3 regions of the Lichenicola sp. genome follow, and region 1 is predicted to be linked to each of the others. Evidence: predicted binding sites of a transcription regulator. Region 1 holds the regulator's gene; each other region holds the start of a gene.
What was found. The regulator LexA, encoded in region 1, represses DNA repair genes until DNA is damaged. The targets are predictions, from matches to a motif close to TGTTCTANNTANGTTC.
Positions count from the first base shown of each region.

Region 2: the regulator LexA is predicted to act here: its motif matches at 2,971-2,986, upstream of uvrA (excinuclease ABC subunit UvrA).
Region 3: the regulator LexA is predicted to act here: its motif matches at 4,287-4,302, upstream of ACOEQ2_RS08065 (PA0069 family radical SAM protein).

Region 1 is NZ_OZ240671.1:191,917-198,285, reverse strand. Features, by position in the region: gene bioD (dethiobiotin synthase) at 1-1,366, shown strand, start outside; gene msrA (peptide-methionine (S)-S-oxide reductase MsrA) at 1,363-1,872, shown strand; gene ACOEQ2_RS01120 (hypothetical protein) at 1,943-2,788, shown strand; gene lexA (transcriptional repressor LexA) at 2,785-3,558, opposite strand; gene glp (gephyrin-like molybdotransferase Glp) at 3,665-4,906, opposite strand; gene rpmG (50S ribosomal protein L33) at 5,178-5,345, shown strand; gene ACOEQ2_RS01100 (FtsB family cell division protein) at 5,453-5,779, opposite strand; gene ACOEQ2_RS01095 (dimethylarginine dimethylaminohydrolase family protein) at 5,999-6,369, shown strand, end outside.
Region 2 is NZ_OZ240671.1:56,390-62,758, forward strand. Features, by position in the region: gene ACOEQ2_RS00435 (hypothetical protein) at 1-13, shown strand, start outside; gene uvrA (excinuclease ABC subunit UvrA) at 38-2,938, opposite strand; gene ssb (single-stranded DNA-binding protein) at 3,106-3,684, shown strand; gene ACOEQ2_RS00450 (fructose bisphosphate aldolase) at 3,840-4,736, shown strand; gene ACOEQ2_RS00455 (YceI family protein) at 4,785-5,426, opposite strand; gene wrbA (NAD(P)H:quinone oxidoreductase) at 5,452-6,051, opposite strand; gene ACOEQ2_RS00465 (DNA-3-methyladenine glycosylase) at 6,150-6,369, shown strand, end outside.
Region 3 is NZ_OZ240671.1:1,758,257-1,764,625, reverse strand. Features, by position in the region: gene ACOEQ2_RS08075 (response regulator) at 1-1,942, opposite strand, end outside; gene ACOEQ2_RS08070 (EAL domain-containing protein) at 1,935-4,106, opposite strand; gene ACOEQ2_RS08065 (PA0069 family radical SAM protein) at 4,369-5,526, shown strand; gene ACOEQ2_RS08060 (cation diffusion facilitator family transporter) at 5,542-6,369, opposite strand, start outside.

The DNA.
Region 1 (6,369 bases):
GCGCCTGGTTGCGGAGCGGCTGGCGAACCGGATCATGGCATCGGGTCCGCTGTCCGGGGGCGAGCATCCGCGCATCCTGGAAATCGGCTGCGGCACCGGCCTGCTGACCCGGGCGCTGCGCCGGCGGATGCCCGCCGCGACGATCATCGCCACCGACCTGGCACCCGGGATGCTCCCGGTCACCCGCCGCTCCATGGCCGGCGACGATCGGCTGCAGGTGCTGGCAATGGACGCGGCGCTGCCGGCGGTATCCGGTGAGTTCGACCTGGTCTGCTCGAGCCTGGCGCTGCAATGGCTGCCGGACCCGCCGGCCGCCCTTGGCGCGCTCTGCAGGCTGCTGCGACCGGGTGGACGGCTGCATGTCGCAACCCTGCTGGCCGGCACCCTGGCGGAATGGCGTGCGGTGCGGGACGCCGAGGCGATGCCTGATCCGGGGCTGCAGTACCGGTCTGTCGAGGACATGCGCTGCGAGTGCGGTGGAGAGTGGGAGAGCGAAAGTATCGCAAGCGCGTATCCCGACGGAGTGTCGTTCCTGCGTGCGCTGCGGGCGATTGGTGCGGACCGGCCTGCGACCGGCGTCAGGCCGGTCGGAGCCGGCCGGATGCGCCGCGCGTTGCATCGGTTCGAGGCCGAGCACGGGGCCGTTGCCTCGTATTGCGTGGGGTTCGGACACCTGCGACGGCCGGTGCGGCCCGGGGTGTTCGTGACCGGCACCGATACCGGGATCGGCAAGACGCTGGTTTCGGCTTGCCTGGTCCGCGCGTGGGGCGCCGAGTACTGGAAACCGCTGCAGACCGGTCTGGATCAGGATCCGGGGGACAGCGCCGTGGTCCGGGAGTTCGGAGGCGATGGCGTTCGGATCCATCCGCCGGCGCTCGAACTGCAGGCACCGTTGTCGCCGGAGGATGCGGCTGCCCTTGAACGGGTCGCGTTCGACCCCGGGGTCGTGCGCCTGCCGGACGGCGAGGGTCCGCTGGTGGTCGAGGGGGCAGGGGGCGTGCTGGTGCCGATCGGCGGGGGCCTGATGATGACCGACCTGATCATCCGGCTCGGCCTGCCCGTGGTGCTGGTCGCGCGCAGCGGCCTGGGGACCATCAATCACACCCTGCTGAGCCTGGAGGCGCTGCGACGGCGCGGCATCAGCGTCGCAGGCGTGGTGCTGAACGGGCCGCCTTCACCGGGCAATCGTGCAGCGATCGAGCGGCATGGTGATGTCAGGGTGATTGCAGAGATCCCGTGGCAGGCCGGCCTCGACCAGGGGGCGGTGACCCGGCTGGCGATGTCGATGCCTGGCCTCCCGGAGGCCCCATGGAAGATCGTGCCGGACGCCGCCATATCTTCGACAGTTGGAGGGACCTACACATGACCGAAGAACGTGCCGTGCTCGCGGGTGGCTGCTTCTGGGGCGTCCAGGATCTCATACGCCGGCAGCCCGGTGTCATCAGCAGCCGCGTCGGCTACTCCGGCGGCGAGGTGGCGAACGCGACCTATCGCAATCACGGGAACCACGCCGAGGCCGTCGAGATCGTCTTCGATCCGGCGAAGACCAGCTTCCGGGCGCTGCTGGAATTCTTTTTCCAGATCCATGATCCGTCGACCCGTGACCGCCAGGGCAACGATCGCGGCGCCAGCTACCGGTCGGCGATCTTCTACACGAGCGAGGAGCAGCGGCGGGTTGCTCTGGATACCATCGCCGATGTCGACGCGTCCGGCCTGTGGCCCGGCAAGGTGGTGACCGAGGTGGCGCCGGCCGGCCCGTTCTGGCAAGCCGAGCCGGAGCATCAGGATTACCTGGAGCGGATCCCGAACGGCTACACCTGTCACTTCGTCAGGCCGGGCTGGGTGCTGCCGAGGCGAGCGACCGCCGCCTGAATTCCCGCACCGGCACTCATCGGCGAAAAGGCTTCGGGAACCGGCCTCGGGCGTCGCCTGTTCAGCCGTCATGAGTGTGACCCAGCCCCTGCCGATCCTCGCCACCGCAGCCCAGGCTTACAGGCTGCTGTGGCGTTTTCGAGTGCTGCACGCCAAGGCGATCTGGCCGCCGGTGGTATTCCTGGTGACGGCCGAGTTCCTGTATCACCGGGTCGTCGGCAAGGCACACGGCCTCTCGGGCAAATTCGATGCCGTGCTCGCCGCACATTGGTATGTGGTGGCGGGCGCCGCGGTCGCGTGGCTCCTCGGGCTCAAGTTCCTGCTGTCATTCAGCATCTCCTGGCGCCGCCACATCCTGCTCGATGAGCCGTTCGACCCGTTCTTCTTCAAGCGGCCGTTCTGGAGATACCTGGGCTTCCTTCTGCTCACCTATGCCTGGGGGGTCCCGCTGGTCGGGCTCTCCGGCCTGGCTGCAATCCTTGTTGCCGGCGGGCACATGCCGCGGGGCGGGGAATTGGTCGTTCTCGTGCTTCCTGCAGCAGCGGTCGCGATCAGCCTGTGGGCGATAATCCGCCAGGTGCCGTTCTTCACCGTGCTGGCCCTGGACCCTCCGCAGCCCGGGTGGCGCAAGAGCGTGAACGTCATGGGCGGCAACGCGGGGCGCTATGCGATCGTGTGGATCATGGTCATGTTGCCGGTGGTGCTGCTCAATCTCGGGCTCGATACCGGGCTGCAGCTGGCGAATGCCGACCCGCACCATGTCGCAGTAGCGCTCGGCGAGTCGGCGTTCCGGCAAGCGATGCTGTTCCTGCACTTCTCGCTCGGAGCGTCGATCGGGGCGTGCACCTACATGACGACGCTTGCCGGCGGCCCGCGGGCGCTTCCGCTAGGCCAGCCGGTAGCGGTGCGCGCCTAGTTGTAGCGGCGCAGCAGGCCGACCAGGCGGCCCTGCACACGGACGCGGTCCGATGGCACGATGCGGGTCTCGTAGCGCGCATTGGCCGGCTCGAGCGCCACGGCACTTCCACGTCGACGCAGACGCTTCAGGGTGACCTCCGCATCGTCGATCAACGCCACCACGATCTGGCCGTTATCGGCGTTGTCGGATCGCCGGATGATGACCGTGTCGCCATCCAGGATGCCGGCCTCGATCATCGAATCACCGGCGACCTCGAGCGCGTAATGCTCACCGCTGCCGATCAACGCGAGCGGCACCTCGACATGGGCGCCGGTGTCCCGGAGCGCCTCGATCGGCAGGCCTGCCGCGATCCGCCCATAGAGCGGGAGCTGGATCGCACCGACGCCGGCGGCTGCAAGCACTCCAGGCAGCCTCTGGCTGAAGTCGCCCTTGATGACGTTCGGCAGGAACGGAGCCTGGCCCGGATCGAGATCGTCCGTCGGGAGGTGATGCCCGTCGGCAGGAAGCCCCTCGGCGCCTGCGGGAGGCGTTGCCACCACACTCGTCGGGCCAGCCTCGGGCAGACGCAGCACCTCCAGCGCCCGCGCCCGGTGATGCCGACGGCTCAGGAAGCCGCGCTCCTCGAGTGCCGAGATCAGGCGGTGGATTCCCGACTTCGACCGCAGGTTCAGCGCGTCCTTCATCTCGTCGAAGCTCGGTGAGAAGCCGGTCTCTTTCAGATGGCGGTCGATGAAGCTGAGCAACTCGTGCTGCTTGCGTGTGAGCATCGTGACGTCCTAGCCGGCCGCTGCATCTGCACCCGCACGCCACGCGCGGAACAAATAGGCAACCTGAGCGTGTGTTCTAGATTGGTTCATGTTCCCTGGTCAACCGTCAGATGCCGAGTCGGTCCAGGCGCAGGATCTCGACCTCGCTGCCGGCATCCGCCGCTGCAGCATGCGGCGCGCGCAGGATCAGAGCCTCTGACGCGGCCAGGCGCCGGAGCATGCCGGAATCCTGGCGCGGGAACGGCGTCACCAGGAATCCCCCGGGGGTGCGCGTGAGGGACCCGCGCAAATGGTCGGCGCGGTGGTCGTTCGCTTCGAGGGGTGTCGCCAGCACGGCGCGCTCACGTTCCAGGCCGCCCAGCCAGCCATCGGCCGCACCGCCGGACAGCACCTGCAGCGCCGGCATCAGGAACAAGAGCCCGCAAACCAGCGCCGAGACCGGATTGCCGGGCAGGCCGAGCACCGGGATGCCGGCCTCGCCGGCGCCGATACGGCCGTGCATCAGCGGCTTGCCGGGCCGCATGGCGATCTTCCAGAAATCCACCTCGAGCCCCCGCTGGGTCAGCGCTGCCTGCACCAGGTCGTAGTCGCCGACGCTGGCGCCTCCGATCGTCACCAGCATGTCGATGCCGGCGAGGCCGTCGGTTGCGCGGGCGATGGCGTCGGCATCGTCACGCACCAGCGGCAGCAGCACCGGGATGGCGCCGGCGGCCCGCACCAGGGCGGCCAGCATCGGAGTGTTGGAGTTGGTGACGCCGCCGGCGGGGATCGGCTCGCCGGGCAGGGCCAGTTCATCGCCGGTGGCCAGGAGGGCGATGCGTGGACGGCGATGCACGGTGATCCAGGCATGGTTGCCGGCAGCTGCCACGCCGATATCGCGTGCGCCCAGCCGGCGCCCGGGCTGCACGACCAGGTCGCCCTTGGTGAAATCCTGGCCACGGGGCCGGATGTTGCGGCCGACCGACACCGGCTCGCGTACCATGATGTCGATGCTGCCGTCCGGCATCTCGAGTCGGTCGGCATTTTCCTGGATCAGCACGCAGTCGCTGCCGTCCGGGATCGCGCTGCCGGTGAACAGGCGTATGCAGGTTCCGGCCGCGACATGGCCGCCGAAGGGATGGCCTGCCGGGGCCTCGCCGATGAGATGCAGGCGGCTGCCGGAAGTGGCATCGGCGCTGCGCACCGCATAGCCGTCCATCGCGGATATATCAGAAGGTGGATTATCCAGCCGTGCGTGCAGGGGGGCGGCCGCGACCCTGCCCCAGGCTTCGGTAAGCGAGACCGTCTCGGCCGGAACCGGACGCAGACGCTGCAGAACCCGGCTTCTCGCCTCATCCACACTCAACATGCTGCTGTACGCTCCTGCCCGGCTCGACCCCGCGGCGGCGGCGCCACCAGGGTATCGGCATGGCTTAGCCGAGCCTGGGCGTGTTGTCGCACCAGCGGCGCATGGGGACGCGTGCAACAGGACGCTTGACCTCGGGGCGCGGGATGAGCATTTTCCCGCCCCTTATACCAATGCTGCGACCAGCGCCCTGGCGGCTTCCTTTTCGGAATGCCGGCCGCGGAGCCGGGCCGCGACGGCGGCAGGCAGAGCCAGACGCAGAGGCACAGGACCCATGGCGAAGAGCAACACCATCCAGATCAAGCTCGTGTCGAGCGCCGACACCGGCTATTTCTACGTCACCAAGAAGAACGCGCGCGCCCAGACCGGCAAGCTCGAGCTGAAGAAGTACGATCCCGTTGCGCGCAAGCACGTGGCGTTCCGCGAAGCCAAGATCAAATAGCGCCGATCTCGCGCCGCATCGGCGCGGGACCTGGTTGATAGAGAACAGCGCGATCCGGGCTCCGGTCGCGCTGTTTTGGTTTCCGGGCTCACCGCCCGGGCGGTCGCTCAATACAGCTTGTTCTTGCCGTAAGGCACGACGATGTCGGTCGGCTCGGCCAGGTTCAGCATGGCGCGAGAGCGCTCGTCGAGGGTATCGGCGTCCAGCCCCTTGTCGCGCAGGCCGGAAACGCGCTGGTTCCAGGCCGCATTCTCGAACAGGGCGGCCTGCTTGGCGTCGTCGGCCTGCTGCAGGAGCTGCAGCTGGGCTCGGTAGCTGCGCAGGCCGTGGTCGCCCTGGGTGGCGTTCCAGCCAAAATAGCCGACCAGCGAGAGGAACAGCACGGGCGGAATCACCGCCTTGACCTTGCGCTTGACCGCGCGTCCGAAGCTCATCTGCTCTCTCACTCCACAAGCCGGCGATGCGGCACCGGGCGACGCCGTGGCACGACGCGGCGGCTCGGCGCCCCCTCTCGTGGAGCGCCTCCCTGGCGCCCCTGGCGCGGGGCGCCTCCTTGGCGCTATGTCCGCACGGCGGAACAGGCGAATGCAAGAGGTCTGTCGCAGTTGTCGGCTGTTTTGGCCGCTTTCTCATGTCCAGCAACGGAACCTCGCATGACGCCCACCTACCTTCTGGTCGAGCCGAGCCATTACGAGGTCTCGTATTCGATCAACCCGTGGATGAAGCCGGGGGTCTGGTCGGAGCATCCCGAGCAGCATCTGGCCGAAGCGCGGGCCGCGTTCACCGCGCTGAAGATCGCCCTGCGGGATGCCGGCGGCGAGGTGCGTGTCACCGACGGGGCGCCGGGACTGCCGGACATGGTGTTCCCGGCCAATGCGGGCATCGTCCTCGATCGCAAGGCGCTGGTGGCTTCGTTCCGCCATCCGCAGCGGCAGGGCGAGGAGGCGGTCTTCAAGAGTGTGTTCGAGCGGTTGCAGGCGGAGGGTGTTCTCGACCAGGTGGAGAGCCTGCCGGCGGGCATGTT
Region 2 (6,369 bases), 140 kb from region 1:
CTATTGCTGGTGACCGGTGCCTGCAGCAGGCGCCCTCTCAGGCCCGTTTGCGCTTGCGGCTCGGCTCCCGGGCCGGCAGCAGAGGTGCGAGGAAACGTCCGGTGTGACTGCCCGCGGCGGCTGCGATGTCCTCCGGCGTGCCGACCGCCACGATGCGGCCACCGCCATCGCCGCCCTCAGGGCCGAGATCCAGCACCCAGTCGGCGGTCTTGATGACCTCGAGGTTGTGCTCGATCACCAGCACCGTGTTGCCCTGGTCGACCAGTGCGTGCAGCACCTCGAGCAGCTTGCGCACGTCCTCGGTGTGCAGGCCGGTGGTTGGCTCGTCGAGGATGTACAGCGTGCGGCCGGTGGCGCGACGGGCCAGCTCCTTCGACAGCTTGACCCGCTGCGCCTCGCCGCCGGACAGCGTGGTCGCCTGCTGGCCGAGCTTCACGTAGCCGAGCCCGACCTGCTGCAGGATGGTCAGCCGGTCGCGGATGCGGTTGGCGGCCGAGAAGTACGGCACCGCCTCGTCGACGGTCATGTCGAGCACGTCGGCGATCGAGTGCCCCCGGAACTTCACCTCGAGGGTTTCGCGGTTGTAGCGCTTGCCCTTGCAGGTGTCGCAGGTGACGAACACGTCGGGCAGGAAGTGCATCTCGATCTTGAGCACGCCGTCGCCCTGGCAGGCCTCGCAGCGGCCGCCCTTCACGTTGAAGCTGAAGCGGCCCGGCTTGTAGCCGCGCGCCTTGGAGTCCGGCAGCTCGGCGAACCAGTCGCGGATCGGCGCGAACAGGTCGGTGTAGGTGGCCGGGTTGGAGCGCGGGGTGCGGCCGATCGGCGACTGGTCGATGTCGATGATCTTGTCGAGATGCTCCATGCCGTCGATGCGCTCGTGCGGCGCCGGCACCTCGCCGGACCCCATCAGGCGACGGGACAAAGCCTTGTACAGCGTGTCGATCACCAGAGTGGACTTGCCGCCGCCGGACACGCCGGTGATGCAGGTGAAGGTGCCGAGCGGGAAGCCGGCGCTGACGTTCTTCAGGTTGTTGCCGGTGGCGTTGATCACCTTGACCTGGCGCTTCGGGTCGATCGCGCGCCGCTGCGCCGGCACCTCGATGCGGCGGCGGCCGGACAGGTAGGCGCCGGTCAGGCTGTCCGGGCTTGCCGCGACCTCGTCCGGGGTGCCGTGGGCGATGACGTTCCCGCCGAGCACGCCTGCGGCAGGACCCATGTCGATCAGGTAGTCGGCGGCGCGGATCGCCTCCTCGTCATGCTCGACCACGATCAGCGTGTTGCCAAGGCGCTTCAGCCGGTCGAGCGTGCCGAGCAGCCGCTCGTTGTCGCGCTGGTGCAGGCCAATCGAGGGCTCGTCCAGCACGTACAGCACGCCGGTCAGGCCGGAGCCGATCTGGCTGGCCAGCCGGATGCGCTGGCTCTCGCCGCCGGATAGGGTGGCCGAGCCGCGCGACAGGGTCAGGTAGTCGAGCCCGACATCGTCGAGGAAGCGCAGCCGGTCGAGGATCTCGCGCAGGATGCGGCGGGCGATCTCGGCGCGTTGCGGGGTGAGGGTGGCCTCGACGGTGGCGAACCAGTCCAGCGCGCGGCGGATCGGCAACTCGGACGCGTCGGCGATGGTGTGGCCGGCGATCTTCACCGACAGCGCCTCGGGACGCAGCCGCGCACCGTTGCAGACGTGGCAGGGCTTCTGCGACTGGTAGCGCGACATCTCCTCGCGGACCCAGGCGCTGTCGGTCTCGGTGTAGCGGCGCTGCAGGTTCTTGAGCACACCCTCGAAGGCCTTGTTCACCTTGTACGAGCGCTTGTCGTCCTTGTAGGTGAACTCGACCGGCTCCTCGGTGCCGTGCAGGACGGCGTCTCGCACCGGCACGGGTAGGCCTTCCCAGGTCACGGTCATCGAGCTGCGGAAATGCCGCATCAGGCTCTGCAGCGTCTGGATGTAGTACGGGCTCTGGCTGCCGTTCCAGGGGGCGACGGCGCCGGCGGCCAGGGTGAGGTTCTCGTCCGGCACCACCAGATGCGGGTCGAAGAAGTTCTCGACGCCGATGCCGTCGCAGGCCGGGCAGGCGCCCTGCGGCGCGTTGAAGCTGAACAGCCGCGGCTCGATCTCCTCGAGCGTGAAGCCGCTGACCGGGCAGGCGAACCGGGATGAGAATACCGTGCGGACCGGATCCTCCTCGCCGCGGACGACCTCTTCGGCGTACACGACGCCGTCGGCGAGGGCGAGCGCCTGCTCGAAGCTGTCGGCGAGGCGGCTTTCCAGCCCCTCCTTCACGACGATCCGGTCGACCACCGCCTCGACGGTGTGCTTGAGCTTGCGGTTCAGGTTGGGGACGTCGGCGATCTCGTACAGCGTGCCGTCGACCTTGGCGCGGGTGAAGCCCTTGCGCGCCAGGTCGGCCAGCTCCTTGCGGTACTCGCCCTTGCGATCCTTGATGATCGGCGCCAGCAGCATCAACCGGGTGCCGTCGGGCATCGCCATGACGCGATCGACCATCTGGCTGACCGTCTGCGCCTCGATCGGCAGGCCGGTGGCGGGCGAGTACGGGATGCCGGCGCGTGCCCACAGCAGGCGCATGTAGTCGTGCACCTCGGTGATGGTGCCGACGGTCGAGCGCGGGTTGCGGCTGGTGGTCTTCTGCTCGATCGAGATCGCCGGGGAGAGGCCCTCGATCGAGTCGACGTCGGGCTTGCCCATCAGCTCCAGGAACTGGCGGGCGTAGGCGGACAGGCTTTCGACGTAGCGGCGCTGGCCCTCGGCGTAGATGGTATCGAAGGCGAGCGAGGACTTCCCCGAGCCGGACAGCCCGGTGATGACCGTCAGCTGGTCACGCGGGATGTCGACATCGATGTTCTTGAGGTTGTGCTCGCGCGCACCACGCACGCGGATGGCGGCGTTCCCCGTCCGGATCCCGACGCCGTCGGACACCCCCATCACCGCACTCCTTTTTGCCAATCCGGTATCCTCGTTCATACTATGTTCTTGTTCCGCAGCGATAGTGCGGCGCGTAAACAGGCGGACCTCTACCCCACTCCCGTTCGAGTGCGGGAACGCGCCGGCCCCCGTGGAGGGTCCGGCCCTCGGGAAGACAGGAAGTTGCGATGGCCGGCAGCGTCAACAAGGTGATCCTCGTGGGGAATCTGGGAAAGGACCCGGAGGTCCGGAACGCCCAGAACGGCAGCAAGATCGTGACCTTCTCGCTCGCGACGACCGAGAACTGGACCGACAAGGCCTCGGGCGAGCGCAAGGAAAAGACCGAGTGGCACCGGGTGGTGGTGTTCAACGAGCGCGTTGCCGACATCGCCGAGCGGTTCCTGCGCAAGGGTCGCAAGGTCTATGTCGAGGGCTCGCTGACGACCCGGAAATGGACCGACCAGTCCGGCGTCGAGAAATATACCACCGAGGTGGTGATCGACCGCTTCCGCGGCGAGCTCACTCTCCTCGATTCCGGCCGGAACGAGGAAGCCGGCGGTGATGGCGGCTACGGCGGTGGCGGCGGCGGTGGTGGCGGTGGTGGCGGCGGCGGGTATGGCGGCGGATCGCGTCCCGCCACACCGGCGCGTGGCGGCCGGCCCGGCGGTGGCGGCGCGCCTGGCCCGAGTGGCGGTGCCGGCGGCGGTGGCGGTTCGGGCGGATGGGAGCCGTCCGGTGGGGATCTGGACGACGAGATCCCGTTCTAGCTGCAGGATGCGTCGCCCGGACATGATCCCGCGGCCCCGATGCGACGAAAGTGCCTGGAACTCTGGCGTCATGCCGATACTCTGGTCGTCGTGCGGGCAATGGCCGGACCGGGCATGAACTCGGTCGGAACCTGTCGCAGGAGAGGAAAACGAGCATGGCCGACGACAAGATGATGGCGCAGATCTCGGAAAAGGGCGGCTTCATCGCGGCCCTCGACCAGAGCGGCGGCTCGACGCCGGGCGCACTGCGCGCCTACGGCATCCCGGAGACCGCCTATAGCGGCGACGAGGAGATGTTCCGGCTGGTGCACGAGATGCGGGTGCGCATCATGACCGCGCCGGCGTTCTCGGGCGACAAGGTCATCGCTGCGATCCTGTTCGAGGCGACGATGGACGGGCTCGTCGAGGGTCAGCCGACGTCGGCCTACCTCTGGGAGAAGCGCGGCATCGTGCCGTTCCTCAAGGTCGATAAGGGCCTGCAGCCGGAACAGGACGGCGTCAGCCTGATGAAGCCGATCCCCGGGCTCGACGACCTGCTGGCGCGTGCGGTCAAGCTCGGCGTGTTCGGCACCAAGGAGCGCTCGGTCATCAACCTGGCGTCGGAGACCGGGATTGCCGCGATCGTGGCGCAGCAGTTCGAGCTGGCCGAGCAGATCAGCGCGCACGGGCTGATCCCGATCCTGGAGCCGGAGGTGCTGATCAAGAGCCCGGACAAGGCCGGCGCGGAGGCGATCCTGCGCGACGAGATCGCCCGTCACCTGGACGCGCTTCCCGCCGGCCGCAAGCTGATGCTGAAGCTGACCATCCCGGAGATCCCGGACACCTACGCGTCGTTGATCGCGCATCCGGCAGTCGTCCGTGTTGTGGCGCTGTCGGGCGGCTACGAGCGCAGCGATGCCTGCCGGCGTCTGGCAGCCAACCACGGCATGATCGCCAGCTTCTCGCGCGCGCTGATCGACGGTCTGCAGCATTCGATGACCGACGCGGAGTTCGACGCGACGCTCGGCCACGCGATCGACGAGATCTACACGGCCTCGACCGTCAAGGCCTGAGTCCGACGACCGCGCCGCGCACCTCCACGATGTGCGGCGCGGGCTGGATCAGCTCTTGAGTTCGAACGCGCCGGCGATGGTCAGCTTGACCACGTCGCCGACCAGCGGGACGTATTTGGTCACCCCGAAGGCGCTGCGCTTGATCGTCCCGGTCGCCTCGAAGCCGACGGTGTACTGCTTGTCGAGCGGGTTCACGCCGGCACCGACGAAGCGCACGTTCAGCGTCTCCGGCTTCGTCACGCCATGCAGCGTGAAATTGCCCACCACCTTCGCGGCATCCCTGCCCACCGGTGTCACGCTGGTCGACACGAAGGTCGCGTCGGCGAACTGGCCGGCATCGAACCAGTCGGCGCCCTTGAGCTCGCCATCCAGCTTGGTGCTGGTGGTCTGCACCGAGTCGATCGGGATGGTCACGCTCAGCGACGACGCGGCCGGCTTCGAGGGGTCCAGCGTCAGGGTGCCGGATGCGTTGGAGAACACCCCCGAGTAGTAGCTGAAGCCGAGATGCAGCAGCGTGAACCCGACCTGGGTGTGGGTAGGCTCGATGCTGTAGGTCCCGGCCTTGACGGTGCTGGTGTCGTGCGAGGCGCTCTGCGCGACGGCCGCGGGGGCGAAGGCCGAGGCGGCAAAGGCCGAGACGGCGAGTGTTGCGGCCAAGGCGATGGTCGGTCTGGTCATGTGTCTGGACATCCGGATCTGTTGGGGGTGCCGCGGTTCAGGCGGAAAGCTTGGCGGCGAGCTTTGCCACGTGGGCGCCGAGGAAGCGCGCACCATCGAGCTCGTTGCCGCTGACTGGACGCGAGCCGTCGCCGCCGGCCAGGGTCGAGGCGCCGTAGGGGGTGCCGCCGGACACTTCGCTGAGCGTCAGCTGGCCCTGGAACGAATACGGCAGGCCGGCGACGACCATGCCGTGATGGATCAGGTTGGTGAGGATGGAGATCAGCGTGGTCTCCTGGCCACCATGCTGGCTCGCGGTCGAGGTGAAGGCGGCGCCGAGCTTGCCGACCAGCGCGCCCTTCATCCACAGCCCGCCGGTGCGGTCGAAGAAGTTCGCCATCTGCGAGGACATGCGGCCGTAGCGGGTGCCGGTGCCGACGATGATCGCGTCGTAGTGGGCGAGCTCATCCGGCTCGGCGATCGGTGCCGCCTGGTCGAGCTTGAAGTGGCTCGAGCGGGCGACCTCGTCGGGGACCAGCTCGGGGACGCGCTTGACGTCGACGGTGGCACCCGCCTCGCGCGCACCGTCGGCGATGGCGCCGGCCATCGTCTCGATGTGGCCATAGGACGAGTAGTAGAGAACCAGGATCTTTGCCATTCGGGTCGCTTCTCGGTCTCGGGGTGATTGCTGGGTTGCACCATGCGGCCCGTCCGAGGCCACGAAAACAGAAACCTTCGAAAGGTGCCGTTTCGTCGATGGAGGTATCAATCGCTTCGGCGCAGCGGGCTCCGCTGTCGATCTCGGTCTTCGGGTGGGCGGCGCCGGAGCTGGCGCGGCGGCTCATCGGCGTGATCGTGCTGGTGGATGGTGTCGGCGGCCAGGTGGTCGAGACCGAGGCGTACGATCACCAGGATCCGGCGTCGCACAGCTTCGGTGGCCAGACCAGGCGCAACACCGCGATGTTCGGGCCGCCGG
Region 3 (6,369 bases), 1.6 Mb from region 1:
TGACCGGCATGTTGACGTCAAGCAGCGCCAGGTCGAAATGCCGGTCGACCAGCGCCACTACCGCGTCCTCGCCATTCTGCACGACATGCACATCGTGGCCGGCGCGTTCGAGGATCTTGGTGACCAGCCGCTGGTTGGTCGCGTTGTCCTCGGCGACAAGGATCTGCAACCGTCGCCCGGGGACAGGCAGGACCTCCTCGACGTCCGGGGAGGCGCCCGTCATCAGCGTGCAGATGCGCAAGGCGGCAAGCAGGTCCTGGCTCGTGCAATCCTGGCCGACCGAAGTGGTGATGTGTCGACGCAGCTGCAGCGCCTCGCCGGCGAGCATCCCGTCGATGATCAGCAGCCGCGGAATGTCTCCTGCGTGGTCGAGCATCGTCAGCAACGGGACGATGACGTCGAAATTCGCCGTCGGTGACGACCCTTCCAGGATCAGGATCGGCCGCGGCGCGCCATTGGTGCCGGGGTTGCGGAGAAGGGCTGCGAGTTCTGTCGGAGTCGTCGCCACGTCCGTCGGGATCGACAGCGCAGCGAGGGGGGGTGGCAGCCCTGTACGCTTGCCCAGCGAGAAAAAGACGATCCGCTGGCGACCCGAGGACAACAGGCGGCTGACCGGCAATGCTTCAATCGGCGGGGTTTCGCATTCCAGGCTGAAGGAGAACACGCTGCCCTCGCCGACCGTGCTGGTGACCCCGATCGTGCCGCCGAGCAGCAGGACCAGGCGCTTGACGATCGCCAGGCCGAGGCCGGTGCCACCGAAGCGGTCGAGGATCGTGCTGTCGGCCTGGGTGAAACTGTCGAAGATGCGGCCGATCGCGTCGGCCTCGATGCCGATGCCGGTATCCATGATGTCGAAGGTGAGGACGGTCCGACCGGAGGCGGCACGACCTGCCCCGACCGAGACCGTGATGCCGCCGGAATCGGTGAACTTGAGCGCGTTGCTGATCAGGTTCAGCAGGATCTCGTGCAGGTGCCGGGCGTCGGTGAGGACCTTCGCCGGCACGTCGCTCGCGATGTGGATGAAGATCCGCAGCCCTTTTGCGCGAGCCTGCGGCGCCATCAAGGTCCGGAGGTCGGCCAGGATGCTGCCGACATCGACCGGCGCGTTGCGGACCGGCATCTGCTCGGCCTCGATCTGCATAAAATCGAGGATGCCGGTCAGCAGCGAGGTCAGGATGTCGGCGCCGATATGCAGCTTGTGGACGAGCTCGTTCTGCTCCGAATCGAGAGGCGTATCCCGCAGCAGGGCAGCGCTGCCGACGATCGCGTTCAATGGCGTCCGGACGCTGTGGCTGACGCTGGCCAGGAACATGCTCTTCGCGCGGTTGCCGGCCTCGGCCTGAAGTCGTGCAGCCGAAAGCTTGCGGATCAAGGTGCCGCCATAGGCAGGGACGATGATCAGCCCGACGAAGAGACCCCCGGATATGTATCTCTGGTTCAGCCAGAACGGTGTCGTCAGGCAGACCAGACCGAAGCCGAGCAGTGCGGCGGCCATGGCGATGAACAGGAAGCGCAGGCCAAAACGGAACCCGTTGCCCAGGATCACCCAGAGATAGAGCGGGTAGAATGCCGAGGTGGGGGCGCCGCCCACATGCATCTCGAACGAGATCATCGAGAAGTCGCCCACGAGCGCCACCGCCGCCCGCACCCGGTTCGCTTCCGGGTAGCGGCGGATGTGCAGGAAGAGGAGACCCGAGAACGCGAAGTAGCCGACGATGTAGAGCAGCCCGACATGCAGGTTGGGCGACCTGACGGCGGTCATGTAGATGCCGGTCACAAGGCAGAACACGAACCGGTTGAGGCTCATCTCCAGCTCGGAGCGCGCCATCGCCGTCCCTGAGACCCCGTCCAGGGATGCCGCAGCCCGCAGCCGTGCACCGCTGGCCTGCTGTTCCGGCAGGCGGTCCAGCCGGCGCATCTGCATCGACCGGAGGCTAGGCATCGCCGGAGGCTGTCTCGGAACGGAGCAGGTCGAGCAGCGCCGCGAGCGGCAGCGGATAGCTGAAATGGAACCCCTGGATCTGGTCGCAGCCGACGCCGGCGAGGTGGGTCAGCTGCTCGACCGTTTCCACACCCTCGGCGACCACGGTCATGTTCAGGTCGTGCGCCATGCCGATGATGCCCTTCACGATGGCCGCATCGTTCAGGTCGGTGTGCAGGTCGCGGATGAAGGACTGGTCGATCTTGACCCGGTTGACCGGAAAGCTCTTCACGTAGTTGAGCGAGGAGTAGCCGACGCCGAAATCGTCGATCGCGACGCTGACACCCAGCTGGCGCAGTCCCTTCAGGGCTTGCGCCGCCGCATCCAGGTCATCCACCAGGTCCCGCTCGGTGAGCTCGAGTTCCAGCAGTGACGGATCGAGCCGGCTGTCGAGAAGCACCCGGGTGATCATCTCCCGCGTCCCGGCGACGCCGATCCGGACCGGCGACAGGTTCACCGCGACCGGGATCGGCGCCCGGTCCGGATGCTGCCATTGCACCGCGTCCGTGCAGGCCCGCTGCAGGACCCAGTCGTCGATCTCGGCGCTGAGGGTGCTCTCTTCCGCCCCGGGCAGGAACTCGTTCGGGCCCAGCAGGCCGCTGGTCGGGTGGTTCCAGCGCAGCAGCGCCTCGACACCGGCGACGCGTCCGGTCCGCAGGCTCATCTGCGGCTGGTAGTACAGCACGAACTCGTCCCGACGGAGCGCCAGGCGGAGCTCCTGCTTGATCCGCAGCGTCCGGATGACGCGCTCGTTCATGTCGGTCACGAAGAAGCGGTAGCTGTTCCGGCCCTCCATCTTGGCCTGGTACATCGCCAGGTCGGCGTTGCGCAGCAGCTCCTCGGCGTCGATCCCGTCGGTCGGCGAGATCGTGATGCCGATGCTGCCGCTGATCGAGACCTCCTGGCCGCCATGCATCAGCGGCCGGCTGATCCGCTCGATCACCTGCACCGCCAGGGCTGCCGCCTCGTCCGGGTGATCGATCTGGGTCTGCAGGATCGCGAACTCGTCGCCACCGATCCTGGCCACGGTGTCGTGCTTGCCGACGCAGTCGATGAGGTGGGCGGCCACCGATTTCAGGAGCATGTCGCCGAGGTGGTGGCCCATCTGGTCGTTCACCTCCTTGAACCGGTCGAGGTCGAGGAAGTGCAGCGCGATGATCCGATCGGCGGTCCGCCCGCGGGCAAGCCGATGCTGCAGGCGTTCGCGCAGCAGCACCCGGTTGGGCAGGTCGGTCAGCCCGTCATGGCTTGCCACGTGTTGCAGATGCCGCTCGGCGCGCTTGCGGTCGGTGATGTCGAGCGAGGTGGTCAGCACGCTGCCGACCTCGCCGGCGCCGTTGCGCAACGGCGATTTCGTGGTCAGCAGGATCCGTGATCGCCCACGCTGGTCCAGCACCTCCTGCTCGAACGATTGCAGCGGCTTGCCGCTCTTGAACACCAGCAGGTCGAGCGACCGGCTGCGCTGCTCGTATTCGCTTCCGAAGGCGGAGACCGGCGCGCCCGGACTGTGCGGCGCGGTTTCCGGCGTCTCAGCGACATCGCCAGGGTCGCCATCGGTGAGCGCCGATTGGGATGCGTTGATGAAGACGATGTTGCCGTCGTGATCCGCGGCACTGATGAAGGCGGGCACCGTATCGATGACCTGGGCCAGCGCCTCGCGGTTGTCGCGCAGGAGCTGCTGCCGGGAGAGCTCGCTGTTCTTGAGCTCGAGCTCGAGATCGCGGGCGCGGGCCTCGATGATGCGGTGCTGCCGGTGCATGCGCAGCAGGTTGCGACCGCGGGTGATGAACTCCGCATGGTCCACCGGACTCTGCAGGAAGTCGGTGGCGCCGGCCTCCAGCGCCTGCAGGCGAAACGACCTGTCATCATACGCGGTGATGACCACGATCGGCACGTCCGCGCAGCCTGGGCAGGCCCGGAAACGCCGGGTGAATTCGGCCCCGTCCAGGTGGGGCATCTTGAAGTCGGTGATGACCAGATCCGGGGCTGTCGCCGGCAGGCGATGCAGGGCCAGCAGCGGATCGTCGAAGGTGACGACTTCGGCGCAGGTTTCCAGGGACGCCGCCAGCCGCGCGTAGATGTTCCGGTTGGTGAGACGATCGTCAAGAATTGCGATCAGAGACATGGTGTCTGGGGCATCCGGGAGCGTTCCCCTCATCATGGGCCAAACAAGGCGTGAAGTGTCTGCTTCTATGGAGTTTCCGTCGTGATTTACAGGCAGCTGAGCGCTCGATGGAGAGGTTGCTCGCCGCCATACCTGTTCCAACTGTCTCCTACCGCATTCCCGCCCCCTCGTGAACACCGATGTTCCTATTATGTTCTTGATGAAGATCTCGTTAAGGACGATAGTCGGGCCGTTCGATAACGCGACGGGTCGGAGTGTTCGAATGTTGCAACAGGCAGGTTTCGGGTCGGCTCCGCCTGTGAGGCGCGGTCGTGGCGTTTCCGGCAACGTCGGCAACCGCTTCGAGCGATTCGATACCGAACCGTTCGACGATGGCTGGGCGACCATCCTGGAGGAGCAGCTGGCGCCGGCCGCCATTGCCACGACCCTGACCCGCGACCGCAGCCGCAGCGCGCTTTCCTGGAACGACAGCCCCGACCTGGGCTTCGACCGTTCGGTCAATCCGTATCGCGGCTGCGAGCATGGCTGCGTCTATTGCTATGCGCGGCCGAGCCACAGCTACCTGGGCTATTCACCCGGGCTCGATTTCGAGACGCGGCTGACCTTCAAGCCGGAGATCGCCCAGATCCTGGAGCGCGAGCTACGGCGGCCCGGCTACACGGCCAAGCCGGTGACGCTCGGTTCGAACACCGACCCCTACCAGCCGGTCGACCGCACGCTTGCCCTGACCCGCCAGGTGCTCGAGGTGCTGGAGCGGTTCGGTCATCCGCTGAGCATCGTCACCAAGTCGGCGGGCGTGATCCGCGACATCGACATCCTGGGCCGCATGGCGGCGCGCGGCCTGGTGCGGGTGTGGCTCTCGATCACTACGCTCGACCCGGTCCTGGCGCGCCGGATGGAACCTCGCGCGGCGACCCCGGAGCGTCGGCTCGCGGCTGTCACCCAGCTCTCGGCGGCCGGGATTCCGGCGGGCGTGCTGGCGGCGCCGATGATCCCCGGCCTCAACGATGCCGAGCTCGAGCGCATTCTGGCCGCCGCCTCGACGGCCGGGGCCGCCCACGCACGCTACGTGCTGCTGCGGCTGCCGCTCGAACTCCGGCAGATGTTCGAGACCTGGCTGCAGCAGCATTATCCGGCGCGGGCGAAACACGTGCTGAACCTGATCCGGGAGACCCGCGAGGGGCAGCTGAACGACAGCCGGTTCGGCGAGCGCTTCCGTGGCACCGGACCCTACGCGGACCTGCTGTCGCAGCGGTTCAGGCAAGCCGCCCTGCGGAACGGACTGACCGAGGGCGGCCCGCTGGTGACAACCCACTTCGCGCAGCCGGACGTGCTGTCACCGGGCGACGCGGCGCCGGACCGGTTCAGGCGCGGCTCCACCAGCCGGCCCGACAATGGCGCGCAGCTCGCCCTGTTCTGAACCGGGCCAGCCCGGCTACACCACGTGCTCGGGCGCCAGCTTGCAGGTATGGCCATCCTCGCCGGTCTCGACCTGGAAGGTGGCGTGGCCGATGCCGTGATCGCGGTCCAGCGCCGCCGCGGCTGCACGCAGCATGGCGTCATCGGCGGGCAGGCCGGGCCGGATCAGGTGGGCGGTGAGTGCGGTCTCGGTGGTGCTCATGCCCCAGATATGCAGGTCGTGCAGGTCGACCACCCCAGGCAACGCACGCAGATCGCGCTCGACCGCGGCCCGATCGATCCCCGCGGGCACCCCGTCCAGCGCCAGGTCGAGCGACTGGCGCAGCAACGACCAGGTGCCCAGCACGATGACCAGGCTGACCACCAGGCTGATCGCCGGGTCGATCCTGAGCCAGCCGGTCTCGATGATCAGGAACCCGGCAACGACCACGGCGGCGGCGGTGGCGGCGTCCGAGGCCATGTGCAGGAAGGCGCCGCGCAGGTTCAGGTCGTTCTTCGCACCCGACATGAAGAGCAGCGCGGTGATGCCGTTCACCAGGATGCCTACGGCCGCCACGATCATTACGATCGATCCCGCCACGGGGGCCGGATCAACCAGGCGGCGGATCGCTTCCCAGGCGATGCCGCCGGTCACCACCAGCAGGACGATCGCGTTGAACAGCGCCGACAGGATCGAGGACCGGCGCAGGCCATAGGTGAAGCGGGCGCTGGGTACGCGACGCCCGAGCCATGACGCGAGCCAGGCGGCCGCGAGCCCCAGCACGTCGCCGAGATTGTGTCCGGCGTCGGCGAGCAGCGCCAGCGATCCGGCGATCACGCCATACGCCGCCTCGCCGCCGACATA